Regions from separate parts of the Vibrio aestuarianus genome, predicted to be linked through region 1. Evidence: predicted binding sites of a transcription regulator. Region 1 holds the regulator's gene; each other region holds the start of a gene.
What was found. Region 1 encodes CRP, which controls carbon source genes, mostly activating them, when cyclic AMP is high. Its sites were predicted from a motif close to TGTGANNNNNNTCACA; they were not measured.
Positions count from the first base shown of each region.

Region 1 (4,880 bases):
TGAGTGGTTAGCTGGCCAAGGTGAGCCAATGGTATCGCTCAGCCCCTATAATGACCAAATGATTTGGCAAGGCGATAGCGCAACGCCTGCGCAAGTAGAAGACGCAGTGAGTGCAGCAAGAAGTGCCTTTGTTGAATGGAAAAAACGCCCCTTTGCTGAACGTGAGCAATACGTGTTGGCCTTTGCTGAGAAAGTAAAAGAACACAGTGAAGAAATCGCACAGATCATCGCCAAAGAAACTGGTAAACCCATTTGGGAAACTCGTACTGAAGCGGCGGCGATGGCTGGTAAAATCGCTATTTCGATTCGTGCTTATCATGATCGTACGGGTGAAAGTGCGCGTGAGGCAGCGGGAAACCAAATTGTACTGCGTCACCGTCCACTTGGTGTAATGGCGGTATTTGGTCCCTATAATTTCCCAGCACATTTACCGAATGGTCATATTGTTCCGGCTCTTTTAGCGGGTAATACCGTGGTGTTTAAGCCTTCTGAGCAAACCCCGTGGACGGGCGAATTTGCCATGAAACTGTGGCAAGATGCAGGGTTACCAGCAGGTGTGCTCAACCTTGTACAAGGGGCGAAAGAAACAGGCATCGCTCTGGCCGAGTCAAAAGGTATTGATGGTTTGCTATTTACTGGCAGTGCTAACACTGGGCATTTACTGCATCGTCAGTTTGCCGGGCAACCTGGCAAAATGCTGGCGCTTGAAATGGGCGGGAACAACCCGATGGTGATCTCCGATCAGTATGGTGACTTAGATGCAGCGGTATACACCATCATTCAATCGGCTTTCATTAGCGCAGGGCAGCGCTGCACTTGCGCGCGTCGCCTGTACGTTCCTGTCGGTGAAAAAGGTGATGTGCTATTAAGTAAATTGATCACCGCAACCCAAAAGCTACGAATTGATCAACCATTTGCCGATCCTGCGCCATTTATGGGGCCACAAATCTCGCAAGCTGCCGCGCAATTTATTCTCAATGCACAGGCTAATTTACAATTTTTAGGTGGTTATAGTTTGGTGGAAGCCAAACCGCTGCAAGCGGCATTTGTTACGCCAGGAATCATTGACGTAACCGCTATTAGTGAGTTGCCTGACGAAGAATACTTTGGCCCGTTATTACAAGTGGTGCGCTATCAGACTTTAGAGCAAGCGGTTGAGTTGGCCAATGCTACCCGTTTTGGTTTGTCTGCAGGTTTAGTATCAACTGATGATGCCGAGTGGGATTATTTTGTTGATCATATCCGCGCTGGTATCGTAAACCGTAATCGCCAATTAACTGGTGCGAGTGGTGATGCACCATTTGGTGGGCCGGGGGCATCGGGTAACTTGCGCCCGAGTGCTTATTACGCGGCTGATTACTGTGCATACCCTATGGCTTCAATGGAAGGGCAGGCAACAGAATTACCTGCCACTCTCAGCCCTGGGGTTGAGCTATAACCTACGGAATAATAAAAAGCCTCTCATAGAAGAGGCTTATCCCCTTTCTACTTGAAGTTGCAGCGGTGTTGGCTACGTTTGTTCACCCCAATTACATAGTTTATCTATGCTCATGGGGATTTACTCACTTGCCACCTACCTGCCACTTCAAGTGGTTTGGGTATAGATCCTGAAACCTGGATCAATACACAACTTAACGTCACAGGTTGAATTGCCGCTGGATGTATTTTCTGAATCGTTTCAATAAATATTAAGCGGCAATATTTATCCAATAACCTCATACTGAAACTAAGGCTTTATACATACTCAAGGTATATCGCTTGCTAGACACATTGCTGACAAGGAGGCGTTATGACGCCAACCGTTTTATTTCAATCGCTATGGAATGACTATATTCAACGTCTTTGTCCTTCGGCTGACAAAGTTCATCAATTGCTTCAAGAAGATGAAGCTTTGATCAATGATCATATCGCTTTGCGAACCTTTAATGTTGCTCCCCTGGGGATTGAAACACTGGCTAAGCCTTTTTTAGCATTAGGTTATACAGCGTGTGGTGATTATCAATTTGAAAGTAAGAAGTTAGTCGCGAAGCACTATGAACATCCTGATCCAACGCAGCCTAAGGTTTTCATTAGTGAGCTAAAAGTGGCAGAGTGCTCACCTGAGTTGCAAGCGATTGTAGCCAAACTGGTAGAGCAAGTAGATAGCGACAAACTCACCAGTAGCGACTTTTTGTATAGTGGTCGATTATGGCAGATAGCCCATAGCGATTACCTCACTTTGGCTCAGGAAAGTGAATACGCCGCATGGTTGGCAGCTCATGGCTATGGGGCCAATCATTTTACCGTTAGTGTTAACCAGTTGAATGCGTTTAATGAAGTCAAAGCGGTGAATGCTCACCTTCGCCAAGCTGGCTTTGTTATTAATGAAAATGGCGGAGAAGTGAAAGGCACGCCAGAGGTGCTGCTAGAACAATCTTCCACCATGGCAGATAAAGTACCGGTGCAATTTAGTGATGGTGTTGAGATGATTCCGGGCGGTTTTTACGAGTTTGCCAAACGCTATCCAATGGCAAACGGTGAGTTATATAGTGGGTTTGTTGCCGCTTCAGCTGACAAGATTTTTGAAAGCACTGATATGCAATAAAATTGTGCTGAGCCTTTGCCAACAAAAAGCCACCTAAGTTTCCCAAGGTGGCTTTATCGATTCAGTCTCTCAATTTCTGTTGAAATTAACGAGTTCCGTATACCACGATAGTTTTACCGTGTGCAGAAATTAGGTTCTGCTCTTCTAGCATTTTCAAGATACGACCAACTGTTTCACGAGAACAGCCAACGATTTGACCGATTTCTTGACGGGTGATCTTGATTTGCATGCCATCTGGGTGAGTCATTGCGTCAGGTTGTTTCGCTAGGTTTAGTAGCGTTTGAGCAATACGGCCCGTTACGTCAAGGAACGCAAGGTCACCTACTTTTTGACTAGTCACTTGTAAACGACGTGAAATCTGAGCAGATAGGCGCATTAGAATATCTGGATTCACCTGGATAAGTTGACGGAATTTCTTAAATGAAATCTCTGCCACTTCACAAGGAGATTTAGCACGAACCCAAGCGGTACGTTCTTGGTCTTCTTCGAATAGACCAAGTTCACCGATAAAGTCACCTTGGTTTAGGTAAGAAAGGATCATCTCCTTACCTTCTTCGTCTTTAATAAGAACCGCAACAGAACCTTTAACGATGTAGTACAACGTTTCAGCTTTCTCGCCCGCGTGGATCAGCGTGCTCTTTGATGGGTACTTATGAATATGACAGTGTGAAAGAAACCACTCTAGTGTTGGGTCGGTTTGAGGTTTACCTAGAACCATAATATCTCACTTCCTCTGCAGGGTACGCTTGCTGCTTTCCATATTTTAGCTAAGCCTTTAAATTGACTTACTAGGATAAGAGCACTTTACAAGTGCTGCAAGCTAACTTGTGTTTCGGTTAAGAATAGTATCCTTTTTCGGAAACGATTTCTTGACTTTAATCGTGTCGACTACACGATAATTTAAGCAAAAATGTGCACATGATCACGGTATGAAAAGTAACCGTAAAAAGTGCAAAAATATTATCCAATTTTCCCTGTTTCAATTAATTGTTGCAGGATAGGGCGAACAATCAGCTCCATGGCAAAACTCATCTTGCCACCAGGAACAACGATGGTGTTATGGCGCGACATAAATGAACCATCAATCATGGCCAGTAAATAGGGGAAATCGACATTCTTAATGCCACGTAGCCTTATCACCACGAAGCTTTCATCCAAACTGGGGATACCCTTTGCGTTGAGCGGGTTTGAGGTATCGACTGTGGGCACGCGCTGGAAGTTAATATGGGTGCGAGAAAACTGTGGGGTGATGTAATTGAGGTAGTCGTCCATCGAGCGAACAATCGAGTCCATTACAGCTTCGCGTGAATGACCACGATCGCGCGTATCACGTACGTATTTTTGGATCCACTCTAGGTTAACAATCGGCACCATGCCAATCAAAAAATCGACATGTTGAGCCACGTTGACATCACCATCGACCACACCACCATGTAACCCTTCGTAGAACATAACATCAGAATTTTCTGGCAAATCTTGCCATGGAGTAAACGTTCCTGGCATTTGGTTATAGGGAACGGCTTCATCAAATGAATGCAGGTAGCGACGAACTTGCCCTGTTCCTAGTTTGCCGTATTGGCGAAAAAACTCTTCCAGTGCGCCAAAGTCATTAGCTTGGGGACCAAAATAACTGATGTGTTTGCCTTGCTCTCGTGCTTTACGGATCTCTACGTCCATTTCTGGACGTGTGAAACGGTGGAAGCTGTCGCCTTCAACCCAAGCAGGTTTAATGCTCATCATATTGAACATTTTGCGAAACGCTTCAGAGGTTGTGGTAGTACCGGCACCGGATGAGCCCGTGACGGCTATAATCGGATGTTTTGCTGACATGACAAACCCTGTCTTTATGTAACGTACTTGTTATTTATTGTCGCAATATAGCACGGAAAGACTAGATTGCGGTGCGCTAAAACGATTTACGCACTTGAATATCGACACTTTCGTGCAATTCAGAATAGACTATGGCAACTTCACCACTTGCTAACTGCTGCTTCACTTGTTCGATTTTTTGTTGCAAAGATATCTCTTGTTCACCGTAATCTGTTCCTTCACGTAAGACAAATTCTTGAATGAGATTATCGAGTGTATCAGGAGCAATTTGTTGCCAAGGAATAATCATGACGACCTCTTAACTGTCATGTTGAAGGCTGGCAGTTATACCCTAAATAGCATTGTGATGGCAGCTATTTCATGACGGTTTACACAGGCTTTCATAATAGGCAGGTAAGGCTTGTTCCAGCCAAAAAGTTGGTTTCAATGCACTGCCTGAAATAAAGCCGACATGTCCACCTTGGTT
Region 1 is NZ_JAKNYQ010000001.1:640,976-645,855, forward strand. It holds gene astD (succinylglutamate-semialdehyde dehydrogenase) at 1-1,438, shown strand, start outside; gene MCT08_RS03065 (DUF1338 domain-containing protein) at 1,790-2,584, shown strand; gene crp (cAMP-activated global transcriptional regulator CRP) at 2,670-3,302, opposite strand; gene MCT08_RS03075 (phosphoribulokinase) at 3,545-4,414, opposite strand; gene MCT08_RS03080 (YheU family protein) at 4,491-4,703, opposite strand; gene MCT08_RS03085 (hydrolase) at 4,773-4,880, opposite strand, start outside.

Region 2 (4,880 bases), 330 kb from region 1:
CTAACACCGTATCCACCAGCGTTTGTAATATTGGTAGCCACTCAAGATCAATTTGCTCTCGTTGCATCAACTCCATAATTACTTGCTGATTGGCATCGCTACTGGCAGGCTCAGTAAATTCGACCTCTTCAAATAATGAGTGTAAGAAAGTGCCTGGCGTTGCACCGCGTGGGAAGGTAAAAATGGAACGTTCAGGCTCAAGTAATAAGGCTTCATCTTGCTCGTCGGCAGAATCGATATCAAAGCCTGAGATTTCAAGGGTCGCGTCATGGCTAACATGTTTCGAGCCTTGTTTGACCAGTCCTGAATAACTGGTAATGCGCCATAAGCGATCAATCTGTGCTTGCAGAGTTTTAGCCGTTAAGAGCGGTGTTGCTCCATCGGATGCTTTAAACATTTGATCCTGTGGAGCGGGCGGCTCTTCAATCACCACTTGTTCATTAACCTGTGCACTCAAAGCAGAGCTCAATTGGGCAATACCCGCCTCTTGCCCATTTTGCAGTAAATAGCCTATTGCACTTAAATGGACGCCGGTCGGCTCTTTGGTTGATCGGCCATTTCGCAGCGGCGCAATGCCAATAAAACAGCCGTAGACGGCGCGAGTTAATGCCACATAAATTAAGCGCAGATCTTCAGCTAAACGCTCTTTATCGGCTTGCTTAATCGAGGCATCACAGGCTGTAATATCGAGTACGGTTTCATCATTCGCGGCATCATAATATTTGCCCTCACTGGCTTCTCGGTAACTGACCACAAACGGTAAAAAGACCAAGTCATATTCCAAACCTTTTGATTTATGGATGGTGACGATCTGCACCAAATTACGTTCAGATTCCAAACGCTGAATTTGCTCATCACCACCACCTAAGCCATTTTCCGCATCACTGATGGCTTGTGCGAGCCAACGCAGTAAACCGTGGTCACTATCGATTTCTTGACTCGCTTGTTGTAACAATTCGCCAATGTGCATAAAGTCAGTCAGTGCACGCTCACCGTCTTCTTCTTCAAGCCAACGCTCGGCAATATGGCGCTTACTCATCACACTGCGCAGCATCGGCAGCACACCACGCTCAATCCATAATTTGCGATATTCTTTAAATTCGTTAACCGCGTTTTCCCACACCATTTCATCGTTGTTTAAATCATCAAGGCTGGCGGCATCTAAAGCAAAAAGTTGCGAAGCCAAACTGGCACGTAGAGCACGGTCGTTTTCTGGCGTCAGGACTGCTTGCAGCAAGCGTTGTAAATCTTGCGCAACGGCACTGCTAAACACACTGTCTCGGTTCGACAAATACACACTGGCAATACCTTGTTTTGCCAATGCTTCTTTGATCATTCGCCCTTCATTACCAGTTCGCACTAATACCGCAATATCCCCTGCCTGCACGGCTTTCTGCGTTTTTCCATTTTCAAAATACGCTTGCTTTTGTTGTGCGGCTGTCAAAATGGTTTGAATTTGACTTGCGCACGCTTGCGCCATGCATTTGAGGTATTCGCCCTTGGGTAGCGGTTTATCCTCCGCAGCTTGCAACCAATAGGTTAACGCTGGTTGGGCTTTTCCATTAAGCCACCAGTGACGCTTTTCTGCATTCGGGCTCGCGTTGACCGCCAAAAAAGGAATGTCCTGGTCGTAAATAAATGGGCTATCGGCTGTGGTGAAAATTTGATTCACCGCCTTAACCATATCAGCGCTTGATCGCCAGTTGGTGCCTAAGGTGTAATGCGCGCTCACTTGTTTTCGCGCTTTAATATAAGTAAAAATATCTGCACCACGAAACGCATAAATAGCTTGCTTGGGGTCACCAATCATAAACAAACCACATTCGGTTTTAGGCAGATAAATACGGCTAAAAATACTGTATTGCAGTGGATCGGTATCTTGGAATTCATCGATCATCGCAACCGGGTAAAGGGTACGAATGCGCTCAGCCAGTAAACCCAGTTCATCGTTATCCATTGCAGCAGAAAGCTGAGTCAACAGATCATCAAACGATAACCACTGCTTTTGTGCTTTCGCTTTGGCAAGCATCGTGCGGCAATGAGTAATCGCATGCGCCAGCAGCGGTGCTTCTATACTGATCGGGGTTGCAAGAAAGTCATCAATAGCGCTAAACATTGCATGCTGTGGAGGATTGCCCTTTTTAGATTTAGCATCCAACGCACTTTGAGCAAACTCTTGCAGCTCTGTAGGTACGCTCAGTTCATGGCTCGGATTACTCGCCCACTGCGCCAAGAAAACCAGTCGTTTGTGAAGCGCTTTTTTCGTCGCAGCGTGTAAGTCTGACTCATTGATACACGCTTCAAATTCATCACACACAGTCAACCATTGCAGCTTTAGTGCTTCAACGCGCGCAAGAGACGATTGATAGAGCGCCGCCAAGTCATCTTGCATGGCATCAATGGACAACTTAAGCGGTGAACCTGTTAGGTAACCGCCTATTTTTTCAAGCAAGACCGCTGGCGATGACCACAAACGGCGAACTTCCGCAGCCAGGTTGATCGGTAACGGATAAAATTGACGGCGCCAATAATCGGCAACCACTTGCGACTTGAGATGGCTTTCATCGGTGACGAATTCATTATTAAAACGACTGCCCGATTCAAAAGCATTTTGGGTTAACATCCGTTGACAAAAGCCATGAATGGTATAGACAGCGGCTTCATCCATCTGTCTTTCGGCTTGCAGTAAAATTTGAGTCGCTTGTTTATGATCGCTGATGTGCTCCAGCAACGGTTGGATCACTGGGTCATCACTACAACCACGAGAAAAGGCAATTCGCGCCTCATGGATACGGGCACGAATACGGTCACGCAGCTCGGCAGTTGCCGCTTCAGTAAAAGTCACCACTAAAATTTGATTCACCGTCAGCGGTGCTTGGTGGCGTGATTCATCACTCCCATGTCCAAGCAGCAATCGCAAATACAAACCCGCAATGGTGAAGGTTTTTCCCGTACCAGCCGAGGCTTCAATTAACCTTGCCCCATGCAATGGGAAGGTCATAGTTTCCAGTTGTGTTGCAATTGTTGTCGAGGTCATACTCATAAACGGTTAGCCTTTGAATGCGCAAGCGAGTGTGATCACGCTTGAATAATTGTATGAATAATCGAAAATATTTTATTAATTAAGAAGGTGTGAGATCTTTCTCACGGTTCGCCTTGCCAGCAGCCTTTACTATCCGCGCCACGAGTTGAGTAAACCTACAGAGTTACTCTAACCCACCGAATAATGGTCCCTCTGACCTGTGGCCGTACAGCGAACGCCCTACACAATAATGATTTACTGGCGGCCACCTTGCTTCTCATTACACAACTCAACACAAACACCAAAGCGATAGTCATAAAAACTAATCACGTTCAGCATCAGTTGCATCTTTGATCCACAACCTTGGACCTTGCATCACTAAACTTGCCAATAGATGCACTTGTTGAGCAAGTTCATCACTCCATTGCGGCCAAATTCGCGCAATATAAACATTACCGCCTTCACCCGTTGTCATATAACCATCATTAAAACATTCCGCCATTTTCTTCAGCGATTTATCTTGATCCTCAATCCATTTTCCTCGGTTAAAACCGGCTTCAATGCTGGCTAACGCAGTTTTTGGGAAATAGGCTAGTGGCTCAGTCATGCCTTGGTAAAACAGACGCACCAGTTCTGCGAGCAAGCTTTTAGCTTGTTCGGCATCTGGCATTGGTGGGTAGATTAAGTGTTGCGCCCCCTCTTTACGGTCATAGCCAATCACATGCGTTGACTGACATTTGCCCATCGCAGCTAAAGCAAGGTGATCGATCCACGCTGCGAGGTAATCTTGCGAACGAATAGCGCCGCTGCGGTAACGCACAAGGCCAGCTTGATAATACTTGGTTAACCACCCCGTTAGATGCACACATTTGCCTTCACCGAGAACATCAAAACGTAAGTCTATTTCTTGATCATCAATTGGCGATTGACATAAGAAAGCGATTTTTTCAGCTAAGTCCTGTGCTTGCACACGGTTGGTTTCAAACTCCAACTCACCAAAAGCACCAATCGGTAATTTGCCTTGCGCGCGCTGTTGTTTAGTAAAGTCATCCAGTGCTTGTGGCGAATCTGGATGTTCAAGTAGTACCTCTAACAAGGCGTCACGTAATTGATAGCTTTCAAGGCCGTTTAAAACAAAAGGCTCATCATCTTCCATCACCGGTAGTGGTGGTTCAAAGGTCACTTTTAAGCGGCGATTAAAGAAATACTGCACTGGCAAGCGCCAAAAACGTTGCAGCTCAACCAGATCCAACTCTAATGGATAGGTTGCATCTAACAAGTAATTATCGAGCGCTCGATTAAATTGACCACTGGCTTGCCCTTGGCGATTGGCCGCAGGCAACCACTCTTTGGCATAGCTGCCCGTTTCACTCAAAAAAGCGTTAGGGCTAAACGGCACCATGGCATGGGTAGTCATTAACGCATCGACTAACCTTTGACCAGATTGATCACTGCCGAGTTCTTGATCCCCTTCGAGACAATAGTTTTGTTGGCAATACTCTAAAAGCTCTGATACCAACACCGAGGGGACACGCTCGCTGTTATCTTGAATTGAGCGACCCACATAGCTGATGTATAACGTCTGCTGCGCCGAGAGCATCGCTTCCAAAAACAGATAACGGTCATCATCACGTCGCGAGCGGTCGCCTGCTCGCGTACGACCATTCATTAAATCAAATCCTTCCGCTGGCATGGTGCGCGGATAAACACCATCATTCATCCCTAGCAAACAAACTGTTTTAAAAGGGATAGAGCGCATTGGCATTAATGTACAGAAATTGACTTGCCCTGCTAAAAAACGCTGGCTGACTCGTGTACCTGACAGCTTGTTTTGCAGGTACTGGGTAATAATACTTGG
Region 2 is NZ_JAKNYQ010000001.1:973,746-978,625, reverse strand. It holds gene recB (exodeoxyribonuclease V subunit beta) at 1-3,037, opposite strand, end outside; gene recC (exodeoxyribonuclease V subunit gamma) at 3,345-4,880, opposite strand, start outside.
Region 2: a site for CRP is predicted at 3,134-3,149, ahead of recB (exodeoxyribonuclease V subunit beta). Genes of this name have one in related genera too.

Region 3 (4,880 bases), on a different contig from region 1:
TGGCTGTCCAGTCAACGTGGTAGGTTGACTGTTTGAGGAGATGCTGGATCTGCTCGATAAACTTCCCTGCTTTATCGAGTTCACCGCGTCCAATGGCAATTCGCGCGAGCATTGAATAGCTATGTAAGTGCTTACTTGGCGAATGATTGCCAAGGACTCGTAGACCTTTATAAGCGCACTCTTCAGCTTCATCTAAGCGATTCCAACACCATAATATTTGTGCTCGTATGCGCAGCAAGAATTCATGTAATGGAACTTGCTGCAGTTGTTGCTCTTCTATTAGTTTAAAGGCTACATCCTGCACTTCAAAGGCTGCTTGAACATAACCTTGAGCTATCAAAATTTCGCTTTGTTGTAATAAAGCCCAAAGAACTTGGTGGAATACTTGATATTGGCGACCAAGCTTTTCTGTCTGTTGCATCATTGACAAAGCACGGCTGAGTTGACCCAATACATGATTCACTTCACCAACTACTGACGTAGCCACAATGCGGCTTCGATAAACGGTATGGTCCAACTGGCTTAATGACAGTTCTGCAAGTTCTAATGCTTTTTCTGGTTCATTTTGGTTAATGGCGACTTGTGCACGCAGGGCATTAAATTCACCTTGTTCTTTGGTGGTGAGTTTAACATTGAGTGCGTTCATCTCTTTGTCTGCTTTGGCCAGCAGATCCCCCACATCGTTGTAGCGATGTTGGCTTTGGGCGAGCCAAGCTTGCAACATACACAATTTCGGTTCGCTGTAGAGTTGAGTGGGTGAGAGTTGATTAATTGCCTCTTCCAAAGTTGCGAGCTCACCTTGGTTAAACATTTTCCAACCGTATTGTGTCAAAATAGCGGCTAAGAGGTCTGCATCATTAGCTAAACGTGCATGCCTCAGTGCTTGATGTGGAGTCGATTCGGCTAGCCAAGCGTGTGCTGCTGCGCGATGCAGTTCCTGTTCTTGCTGGGGAATACGCGCTAGGCGCTCATGAGCGAGAAATTCTGCGAACAAATTATGGAAGCGATACCAGTTATGCTCCCCTTCCAATGGATAGATAAAGAGGCCATAGCGGTTTAAGGACTCAATCATACTCAATGCATCGTCACGCTTGGTAAGCGCGGTTACTAAGACATCATTAAAATGATCCAGTACTGAACATTGCATCAAAAATTGACGCGTTTCTTTATCGAGCAGATCAAACACTTCTTCCACTAAGTAATCCCAAAGATGTGCGTGATTAAATTGTGAGACGGATTCAGCCGTTTGTGCCAATGTGCGTTTTTGATGCTGAGCTTGCAGGGCAATCAATTGCAAAGCGGATGGCCAGCCTTCGACATAAGTTCGCAGATTATTTGCGGTGTCGTCATCGACTCCATCGGCGACGCGTTGATTGAAAAAGCGCGTGGTTTCTTCAGTATCAAAAGCAAGCAACCTATTGCCTATTTCGATCATCAAGTCGCGAACCCGCAGGTTTGCTGTCCCTAAAGGTGGGGTTGCGCGGCTAGTGACCACCAGGGTGAGGTTGTCAGGCATGTGTTTTAGGAAAAAACGCATTGCTTCATGAATTTCATCATCAGAGATTAAGTGGTAATCATCGAGCACCACATAACACTCTTTATTAAAAGCTGACATTTCGGCAAAGACTTCACTAAATAGTGAATGAAGTGACGAAAACTGACGTCGCTCTGCTAACTTCTGTGCATTGGGGCAACTGTGATGTGTTGCTTTATTAATCGCCTGCAACAGGTAGTTCATAAAGCGAAAAGCATCGTTATCGCTTTCATCAATGCTATACCAGCCAACGTTAGGTTTATCAGAGAGCCATTGTGCAGCCATGGTGGTTTTGCCGTACCCCGCAGGTGAACGAAATAGAACCAGTTTGTAGCAAGGCGCTTGGGCCAGTAGTTCGAGTACTCTTGGGCGAACGATGGCGTTGTGTAAGCGCCCAGGGCGAGTCAGTTTCGAAGGAATCCACATCTTCCATATCCCATTGGTAATGGTTACTTTATCAAAAGCACAATTACGCACTTTATTACGTAATTTATCATTTTGTGTTTAGTAAAAAGTCGTACTGTTAAACATTTTATATGGATAGTACTTGATGTTGAGTGGCGTGTTTATTGATCCATAACGAGATTTCTGTTGGATTCACACTTACCACCCATCTACGCCCTAGTTTTGTGCTCTGTGTCACCAAATTTTCTCAATTATGTGTTAAACAGAAAGTTGGTATGTACATCACTCAATGTAATTAGTGAGGTCGAGTCATTTTTTTGGGATATCCCTCTCATTATGAGTAATTGTTTATACCGCAATAAATTTTAGTTTTTAGCAATGAAGTTAAAGATATTGGTTAAGTGATGTGATCAGAATCACTCGTTATTCGAAGGATATCTCAACTAATGAGAGATGGATCACCGACACGATTGTGCTCCCCCCTCTACGCCCTGACTCCTCCTCCTAAATGTGCCTGTGAGTAGGAGGATGCCGAGCCTTTGATGGTGATGCACGATATGGCACAGATGGATTAAAACGGATAAGTGAGATTTCCCTGATGAAACCTACGCAACAGAAAAAATTCGATAAAGCTTCTTTCCAAAAGAACGTGGTAAAACACCTTACTGCAACTTATGCAACCAGCATTGAGCATGCCAGTAGCCGTACTTGGTACTTGGCGATGGGTCGTGCACTCGCAGAATTAACAACGTTTGACTTGCTTGAAACTGAGCAAGATGAGCGAATCGTCAACGCGAAAAGTTTGAATTACCTTTCTCTTGAGTTCTTGATTGGACGTTTAACGGGTAACAACCTGATCAGCATGGGTCTGTATGAACAAATTACAGAAGCAATGACTGAGCTAGGTCAAAACTTAACGGATCTTCTTGAAGAAGAGCGTGACCCATCATTAGGTAACGGTGGTTTAGGTCGTCTAGCAGCGTGTTTCATGGATTCGTGTGCTGCTCAAGAATACCCAACTGTGGGCTACGGTCTGCACTATGAATATGGTTTGTTTAAGCAGTCTTTCAAAGAAGGTCATCAGCAAGAAGCGCCTGACGCATGGCGTGGTGTTGAAGGTTACCCTTGGGAGATCGCTCGTCCAGATATCGCGCAAGAGATCGGTTTTTATGGTCACGTTGAAGTGGTTAATGAAAACGGTATCGAGAAGCGTCGTTGGGTTCCTGGTATGTATGTACAAGGTATGCCATGGGATTTACCAATTGTGGGTTACGAAAGTGATACGGTTTACCCTCTACGTTTGTGGGAATGTCGTGCGATTGCGCCTTTCTCACTAGAAAGTTTCAACAATGGTAACTACTTCGAAGCGCAGCATGCGTTAATCGATGCAGGCAACATCACCAAAGTCTTGTACCCAAATGATAACCATGAAAAAGGTAAAACACTGCGTTTGATGCAGCAGTACTTCCACAGTGCAGCGTCAGTACGTGATATTTTGCGCCGTCATGAAGCCGCCGGTCATGCGATTGCCGATCTACCTAAGTACGAAACCATTCAGTTAAACGATACGCACCCGACTATCGCTATTCCAGAATTGATGCGTATCTTGATCGATGAAAAAGGTATGGGTTGGGATGAAGCATGGGCGATCAGCTCTAAAACGTTCGCTTACACCAACCACACCTTGCTACCTGAAGCATTGGAAACGTGGAGTGAATCTTTGATTCAACGCTTGTTGCCTCGTCATATGGAAATCATTTACGAGATCAACCACCGCTTCCTACAAGAAGTTCGTGCTAAATGGCCTGGCGATGTCGCTAAACAGCAAAAACTGTCGATCATCCAAGATGGTTTCCACCGTATGGTTCGCATGGCAAACCTTTGTGTGGTTGGCTCTTACGCGGTAAATGGTGTGGCAGCACTTCACTCAGAATTGGTGAAACGTGATTTGTTCCCTGAGTTCAACGAGCTGTATCCAACTCGTCTGCACAATGTGACAAATGGTATTACACCGCGCCGTTGGTTGAAGTTCTGTAACCCTGGTTTATCCGCACTGATTACTGAAAAAATTGGTTCAGATTGGCCAGCACATCTTGATCAGCTTGAAGCGATTGCTCAGTACGCTGATGATGCCAAATTCCAAAAAGAATTTATGGCAGTGAAGAAGCAGAACAAACAACGCTTAGCTGATTGGGTTAAAGAGAACATGGATATCGAACTTGATACCAATGCAATCTTTGATGTGCAAATCAAACGTCTACACGAGTACAAGCGTCAACACCTTAACATGCTGCACATCTTGTCTCTGTATCATCGTTTGATCAATGACCCAACGTTTGATATGGCACCACGTGTGGTCTTCTTTGCCGCGAAAGCAGCGCCGGGTTACCACTTAGCGAAAGAGATCATTTACGGCCTCAACAAGATCGCTGAGAAAGTGAATAACGACCCTCGTATTGGTAACAAATTGAAAGTGGTCTTCATTCCTGATTACCGCGTGAGCATGGCTGAAATCATCATCCCTGCCGCTGACGTATCAGAGCAAATTTCAACTGCCGGTAAAGAAGCTTCTGGTACTGGTAACATGAAAATGGCGCTAAACGGTGCATTGACTATCGGTACGATGGATGGGGCGAACGTAGAAATTCGCGAAGAAGTGGGCGATGACAATATCTACATCTTCGGTTTAGAAGTCGATGAAGTGGAAGCAGTGAAAGCGCGTGGTTACAACCCATACGATTACTACAACGCTGATCCTCTACTGAAAGCGTCACTTGACCTGCTGTTAGGTGAAGAATTCACCCCAGGTGCTCCAGGTAAGCTGCGTGCTACTTTTGATAGCTTGCTTGATGGTGGTGACCCGTACCTAGTGTTAGCCGACTTTGCTTCTTACGTAAAAGCGCATGAAGCGATGGATAAGCAGTACCGTGATCAAGCTGGC
Region 3 is NZ_JAKNYQ010000002.1:60,345-65,224, forward strand. It holds gene malT (HTH-type transcriptional regulator MalT) at 1-1,960, opposite strand, end outside; gene MCT08_RS14020 (glycogen/starch/alpha-glucan phosphorylase) at 2,538-4,880, shown strand, end outside.
Region 3: a site for CRP is predicted at 2,387-2,402, ahead of MCT08_RS14020 (glycogen/starch/alpha-glucan phosphorylase). Genes of this name have one in related genera too.